2 regions of the Geobacillus sp. LEMMY01 genome follow, and region 1 is predicted to be linked to the other one. Evidence: riboswitches for the same ligand, from Rfam matches in the RefSeq annotation. Region 1 holds a riboswitch; the other holds the start of a gene.
The links. A riboswitch is a leader RNA that binds a small molecule or an ion and turns the genes downstream of it on or off. The one in region 1 is predicted to bind FMN.
Positions count from the first base shown of each region.

Region 1 (3,336 bases):
AAAGCGAAATGGTACGGGCGGACGGTGGTCCGTGTCGCGAGCACCTTCCCATCGAGCCAATTGTGCTCGTGCTGCGGGCATCGGCAGGTTGAAGTGAAATCGCTCGACATCCGCGAGTGGGTGTGCCCAACCTGCGGAGCCGAACATGACCGGGACCAGAACGCCGCCCGGAATATCTTGAATGAAGGCCTTCGTTTGCTGTCGTTGTAGGGCAGCTGAACCGTGGGACGCACGGGGATGGCTTGGTTGACAGCCTGCCGTGGGGCGGGTGTTCCCAAGAATCTCCCGCCTCTAAGTGTACGCGTAGGTGGGAGAGCGTTCAAAAGGCGATCAAAGAACTGCAGGCGCTCGGCTGGGTGGACGGCCGCATGCCGCGGCTTGTCGCTGTGCAGGCCGAGCATTGCGCGCCGATCGTCAAGGCGTGGAAGGAGAAAAAACGTGAATCGGAGTTTTGGCCGAACGCCCATACAGTGGCGTTTGGCATCAATGTGCCGAAAGCGCTTGGCGACTTCCTTGTTCTTGAGGCGGTGTATGAGACGGACGGTTGCGCTATTGCCGTCAACGATGAAGCGATTTTGGCTGAACAGTGGACGGCAGCCGAACTCGAAGGGGCGTTCATTTGCCCGGGAGGAGCGGCGGCGTTTGCGGCGGCCCGTCAGTTGCGCGAGAGCGGTTGGATTCGTGATGGGGAGACGGTCGTCGTATTAAATACCGGAACCGGGCTGGAATACGCCGATACGGTGGACGTCCATCCGCCGGTGCTCGAGCCGGGGGATATGCTTCCAAAGGAGAATTGACAAGTTGGCGGAGTAGGCGCCAAACATAAAACACATGAGAAAAAATGATAGACTAATGAAAAGAGGTATTGTATACTAAATTAATCAGAATAATAAAAAATGTATAAACGATTCATCTTCGGGGCAGGGTGAAATTCCCGACCGGCGGTGATGAGGCGGATGCCTCTCAGCCCGCGAGCCGCAAGGCAGGATCCGGTGCGAGTCCGGAGCCGACAGTATAGTCTGGATGGGAGAAGATGAAGGTTTGCCGGTGTTTCGTGTGTATTCGAGACGCCTAGTTGAGCATACCCTTTTTCTCCCTTAGGCTCCGTGCTTAAGGGAGTTTTTATTTGCGCTCAATACGGCAGCCTTCTTCTTGTGAGGATGGATCACGAGAAGGGGAGGAGACTTGATATGAAATCGTTCAACGTCCGCGCCTTTGTGGTCATCGGCGTCTTTAGCGCCATGGCGTATGTGCTTATGATGCTCAATTTTCCGCTGCCGCCGTTTCCCAACTTTTTGCTTGTCGACTTCAGCGACATCCCGGCGCTTGTCGCGGCGCTTTTGTACGGTCCGCTCGCCGGCGTTGCGGTCGAGCTATTCAAAAACGTGCTGAACTATGTTTTCGTCGGCAGCGCGACCGGCGTTCCGGTCGGGCAGATGGCCAATTTCACCGCCGGGGTGGCGTTCATTTTGCCTGTTTTCTATATTTATCGAAAAGCCGCGTCGAAAAAAGGCATGCTGCTGGGGCTGGCGGCGGGAACGGCGACAATGGCTCTCATCATGAGCGTGCTCAACTACTACGTCTTTTTGCCGGCATACACGCTTTTCCTCGGCGCTCCGGCGATGAGCGCGCCGGAAACAAAAGCATTGGTCATCTCGGCGATTTTGCCGTTTAACGTCGTCAAAGGAGCGATGGCGGCGGCGGTGTTTATGCTTCTCTTTTTGCGCCTTGGCTCTTGGCTTGAGAAACAAGCCGCATCCCGCCAAGCCGCTTGATGATCAAAAAGCGAGGGTGTTTTTCTCAACCCCTCGCTTTTTTGGTTTGCCGACCGCCTTGGCTTCGTCAAAAGCGAAGACGCGGCACCCACTCGGCAAATCGCTCCTCTTTAAACGGGTTGGCGGTCATCGAATAGCCGCGCTCTTCCCAATAGCCCGGCTCATCTTCCTTCATAAAGCGGATGCCGGACGCCCATTTCGCCCCTTTCCATAAGTAAAACGTCGCCGGCGGAATGAAACGGAGCGGATAGCCGTGCTTCGGCGAGATGTCCTGCCAATCGTGATGCTTGTCTTTCCATCGGTAGACAAACAAGGCATCGTCGCCCATCAGCGCCTCAAGCGGCAAGTTCGCCGAATAGCCGAACCGGTCGCCATTTAAATATCCGTAAATTTTCACGTATTTCACGTCCGGATCTAGTTCGACAAAGCGCAAAAATTCACGAAAGGCGATGCCTTCAAACGTCGTGTCGAATTTTGACCATGTTGTGACACAATGCATATCGATGGTTGAAACCGTCTTGGGCAGCTGCATCACTTCTTGATACGAAAGCGACACCTCCTCTTTCACATCGCCGAACAGTCGGAAATTCCATGTCGCTTCATCGAATTCGTACACATCTCCTTCATGCAAAATCGGCCATTTTTCGGTTTCGAATTGGCCGGGAGGGAGTTGTTTGGTCATGGTCGGCACTCCTTTTTCTGCTAAATTTCTCTTAATTATTCATGATACAAAATAGGGGCAAGGGATGCAACGAAGAGGGGAAGGAGTTCACAATTTATCATCTCGCGCCGAGAAGACCCTCACTTCCACGCATGGGCGTAAGAGGGGGATGAATCGGTATTCGCCATCGATCTCCCTCTTGCCAATTGTGCTCGTGCTGCGGGCATCGGCAGGTTGAGGTGAAATCGCTGTCCATCCGCGAGTGGGTGTGCCCGAACTGCGGAGCCGAACACGATCGAGACGAGAACGCCGCTCGGAATATTCTGAATGAAGGACTTCGTTTGCTGTCTTTGTAAGGCAGCTGAACCGTGGGACGCACGGGGATGGCTTGGTTAACAGCCTGCCGTGGGGCGGGTGTTCCCAAGAATCTCCCACCTCTAAGCGTTAGCGTAGGTGGGAGAGCGTTCAAACAAATCATTTTCAAGCGTGGAAGGGGAAGAACGGGTTTGTGTTGAAAAAAATAGGGCAGGGAGGAGAATGGACATGGAACTCGTTTCTTTTTTGCTTTCCAATCAGATTAGCGAGCGGGCGGAGCGTGTGTTTTTGGAACATAGAGAGCGTATTTTGCGGTTGCTCCCCAAGGCAGATGTGCAGCATGTCGGAAGCACGGCGATTCCCAACAGTCTCACGAAAGGGGATGTCGACCTGCAAGTGCGGGTTCCGGAGTCGATGTTTGCAGATGCCGTCGAGAAGCTATCTACCTTGTATAAGGTGAATGAGGGAAGTATTCGAACCGATTCATTTTGCGCGTTTTATGATGAGACGGCTGATTTGCCGTTAGGAGTGCAGCTGACGGCCATTGGTTCGGAACTTGATCTATTTTGGAAGTTTCGCGAGGTG
Region 1 covers NZ_MVKA01000028.1:51,766-55,101, forward strand. Annotated here, with positions in the region: gene tnpB (IS200/IS605 family element RNA-guided endonuclease TnpB) at 1-210, shown strand, start outside; partial or broken gene B1A75_RS13725 (pyridoxal-phosphate dependent enzyme) at 318-797, shown strand; FMN riboswitch at 908-1,039, shown strand; gene B1A75_RS13730 (ECF transporter S component) at 1,191-1,775, shown strand; gene B1A75_RS13735 (sulfite oxidase-like oxidoreductase) at 1,843-2,457, opposite strand; partial or broken gene B1A75_RS13740 (zinc ribbon domain-containing protein) at 2,631-2,792, shown strand; gene B1A75_RS13745 (GrpB family protein) at 2,980-3,336, shown strand, end outside.

Region 2 (3,336 bases), on a different contig from region 1:
CACGCAGACGAGCCCGCGGCCATGAGTGATCATAAAGTTAATGACATCCGGCGTCGCTTTTTCGGCCAGCACGACAAAATCGCCTTCATTTTCGCGGTCTTCGTCATCGCAAACGATGATCACTTCTCCGTTTTTCAGCGCCGAAAGCGCCGCTTCAATCGTGTCAAACATCAAGCTTGCCCCCTTTTCCTCTATTTATAGCCGTGCTGCTCCAAAAATTCGACCGTCAATTTGGAGGTCGGCGTCGCTTTCGCGGCGAGGAAAGCAGCGACGTACTTGCCGATCATGTCGCACTCGATATTGACGAGATCGCCCGGCCGCTTTTCGCCTAAAATCGTCGCCTCACGCGTATGCGGAATGAGTGAAACGATGAACGTGCGCTCGCTCAGACCGAAAATCGTCAAGCTCGTCCCATCGACAGCGACCGATCCTTTCTCAATCATATAGGCGCGCAGCGAGGCCGGCACTTCGATTTCATAGTAGACGGCGTTCGCTTTCGGCCACTGCCGGATGATGCGCCCGACGCCGTCCACATGCCCGGTGACGAAATGGCCGCCAAACCGTCCTCCAGCCGCCATTGCCCGCTCCAAATTCACCTTCGATCCCGGCTTTAATGTCTTTAGCGCCGTCGCTTTCACCGTCTCCGGCATGACATCGACCGTAAACTGCCGTTCGGTGAACGATGTGACGGTCAAGCAGACGCCGTTGACGGCGATGCTGTCGCCAAGCCGCACATCTTCGAGCACCCGCTTGGCGCCGATCGTCATCACGATGGCGTCGCCGGTTTGCTTCATTTGTTCGATCGTGCCGATCTCTTCAATAATGCCAGTGAACACAACGATTCCTCCTTCCGTTTCGGCGCGGCGACGATTTTGATGTCCGGGCCGATCGTCTCGATGCGGCGGATGTCAAGCTCCACCGCTTCAGCAAGCCGGGCGAAGCCAAGGCCGCCGACCGGCGTCGGCGCCCCGCGGCCGCCGATCAGCTTCGGAGCGATATAGGCGATGACCTCATTGACTGCTCCCGCGCGGAGGAAGCTGTCATGAACGCGCGAGCCGCCTTCGACAAACAGCGACATGACTCCCTGCTCCCCAAGCAGACGGAGCACATCGCGGACATCGATCTGGGCCGTCGGCATTGAAAATACGCGCACCCCAAGGCGCTCATACGCCGCCGCTTGTTCCCGACTGACGCCGCCGGTGATGATCCACGTTTCTGCTTCCTTGTCAGCGACGACATGGGCGTCAAGCGGTGTACGCAATTTTGTATCCAAAATGATGCGCAGCGGGTTTTTCCGCTTTTCCCCAAAGCGGACGGTAAGCTTCGGGTTGTCGGTCAAAACGGTGTTGACGCCGACCAAAATGGCGTCATGCTGCGCACGAAGGCGATGGACATCCTCACGCGCCGCGCTTGATGTAATCCATTTGCTTTCCCCCGTCGCCGTCGCGATTTTGCCATCGAGGCTGCATGCGAACTTCAACGTGACAAACGGCGTTTTTGCGGCGATATAGTGGAAAAACATCCGATTCAATTCGTCCGCTTCGTCTTTTAATACGCCAACATCAACGTCAATGCCCGCTTGGCGCAGCTTGGCAATCCCTTTTCCCGCGACAAGCGGATTCGGGTCGGTCGTGGCAACGACGACGCGACGGACGCCGGCCTGGATGAGCAAATCGGCACATGGAGGCGTTTTTCCATAATGGCTGCACGGCTCAAGCGTCACGTACACCGTCGCACCGCGCGCCTTCTCGCCAGCCATGCGGATCGCATAGACTTCAGCGTGCGGCTCACCCGCTTTCAAATGGGCGCCAAGCCCAACGACCGTCCCACCGTTGACAACGACCGCGCCAACTGCAGGATTGGGAGACGTTTGCCCGACTCCAGCTTTGGCCACATCGAGAGCGAGCCGCATATAATGTTCATCGTTATGCACCGCACTCCCTCCTTCAATAAAAATGAAACCCCCGGGATGTCCCCGGGGGCTCATCGATGAGAGAATGACCAATGATGCGCAAACAAACACATGTTCGCTAATCAAGTTATACCGGCCGGTCGGAAACAAAAGATACTACCATGCCTAGTCGGCCGACAGACGCTGCCCATGCGGTCTGAACCGGCCGAAAACAGCCGTGCGCATATTGGCATCCTTCTCCCATCCAGACTATACTGTCGGCTCCGGAATCGCACCGGATCCTGCCTTTCGGCTCGCGGGCTGAGGGGCGGAAAGCCCCATCACCGCCGGTCGGGAATTTCACCCTGCCCCGAAGGATGCATCACTATATCGTTATGTTCATTATACCACACGAAACGCCCTGCATCATCATTCCGCAACCCAAATCCAATACGCCGCTCCCCACAGCAGGCTGGCCGCAAGCAAAAAGAAAAACAAGCGCCAGTTGTTTCGAACAGTCCGATCATCCTCGCTCATGCGCTGTTTACGGTTCGTCAAATACTTTCACTTCCTTCATCACGTCGCCGTTTTTCATCGTCCTCACGACGTCCATGCCCGATGTCACTTGGCCAAAGACGGTGTGCACCCCATCCAAGTGCGGCTGCGGCTCGTGGACGATAAAGAACTGGCAGCTGCCGGTGTCGCGGCCGCGGTGCGCCATTGACATCGCCCCAGCAACATGTCGGTGTGGATTGTTGTCCGTCTCGCACGGGATCGTATAGCCGGCATCGCCCGTTCCGTTGCCGCGTGGACATCCTCCTTGGCTGACAAATCCAGGGATGACGCGGTGGAACGTCAACCCGTTATAAAAGCCTTCGTTTGCGAGCTTCTCAAAATTGGCCACCGTCACCGGCGCCTCGTTTGGGAACAGTTCAAACTCGATTTTCCCGCCGTTTTCCATTAGAATATATCCTTTTTTCGCCACAAGCATCCAGCTCCTTTTCGACATCGAAACTGCTTTTATCATACCATGATTGCCAAGTGAAACAAAAGAAAAAATGTCTTTTCAAATTCGTGCGCCGCCTGACCGCGTCGCGTTTTTCCGATAGCCAAGCAGGCGAGCGTACGGTATAATGATAATGCATTTTCGTAAACAGGAGGCGAGCTATGTGAAACGAACGATCGCTTCATCGCTGCTGGCGGCGGTGCTGCTGGCATCTCCGGGCATCGCAGCGGCCGATGCCGCGCCGGGCGATGTCATTGTGACGCTCGGGGAAAACTTAACGAATGAACAAAAGCAAAAAGTGCTCGACGAAATGAAGGCGCCGGACGGGGCGCAAACGATCACCGTCTCAAACGTTGAGGAGCATAAATATTTGGACGGACTCATTCCGAAAGCGCAAATCGGCACGCGCGCCATCTCGTCGTCGATGATCACGATAAAA
Region 2 covers NZ_MVKA01000007.1:27,333-30,668, reverse strand. Annotated here, with positions in the region: gene B1A75_RS04840 (bifunctional 3,4-dihydroxy-2-butanone-4-phosphate synthase/GTP cyclohydrolase II) at 1-171, opposite strand, end outside; gene ribE (riboflavin synthase) at 192-836, opposite strand; gene ribD (bifunctional diaminohydroxyphosphoribosylaminopyrimidine deaminase/5-amino-6-(5-phosphoribosylamino)uracil reductase RibD) at 791-1,933, opposite strand; FMN riboswitch at 2,141-2,273, opposite strand; gene B1A75_RS20515 (hypothetical protein) at 2,321-2,449, opposite strand; gene B1A75_RS04825 (peptidylprolyl isomerase) at 2,436-2,876, opposite strand; gene B1A75_RS04820 (DUF1002 domain-containing protein) at 3,061-3,336, shown strand, end outside.
Region 2: it holds a riboswitch for FMN, as region 1 does, so the genes downstream of both, ribD (bifunctional diaminohydroxyphosphoribosylaminopyrimidine deaminase/5-amino-6-(5-phosphoribosylamino)uracil reductase RibD) here and B1A75_RS13730 (ECF transporter S component) in region 1, are expected to answer to the same signal.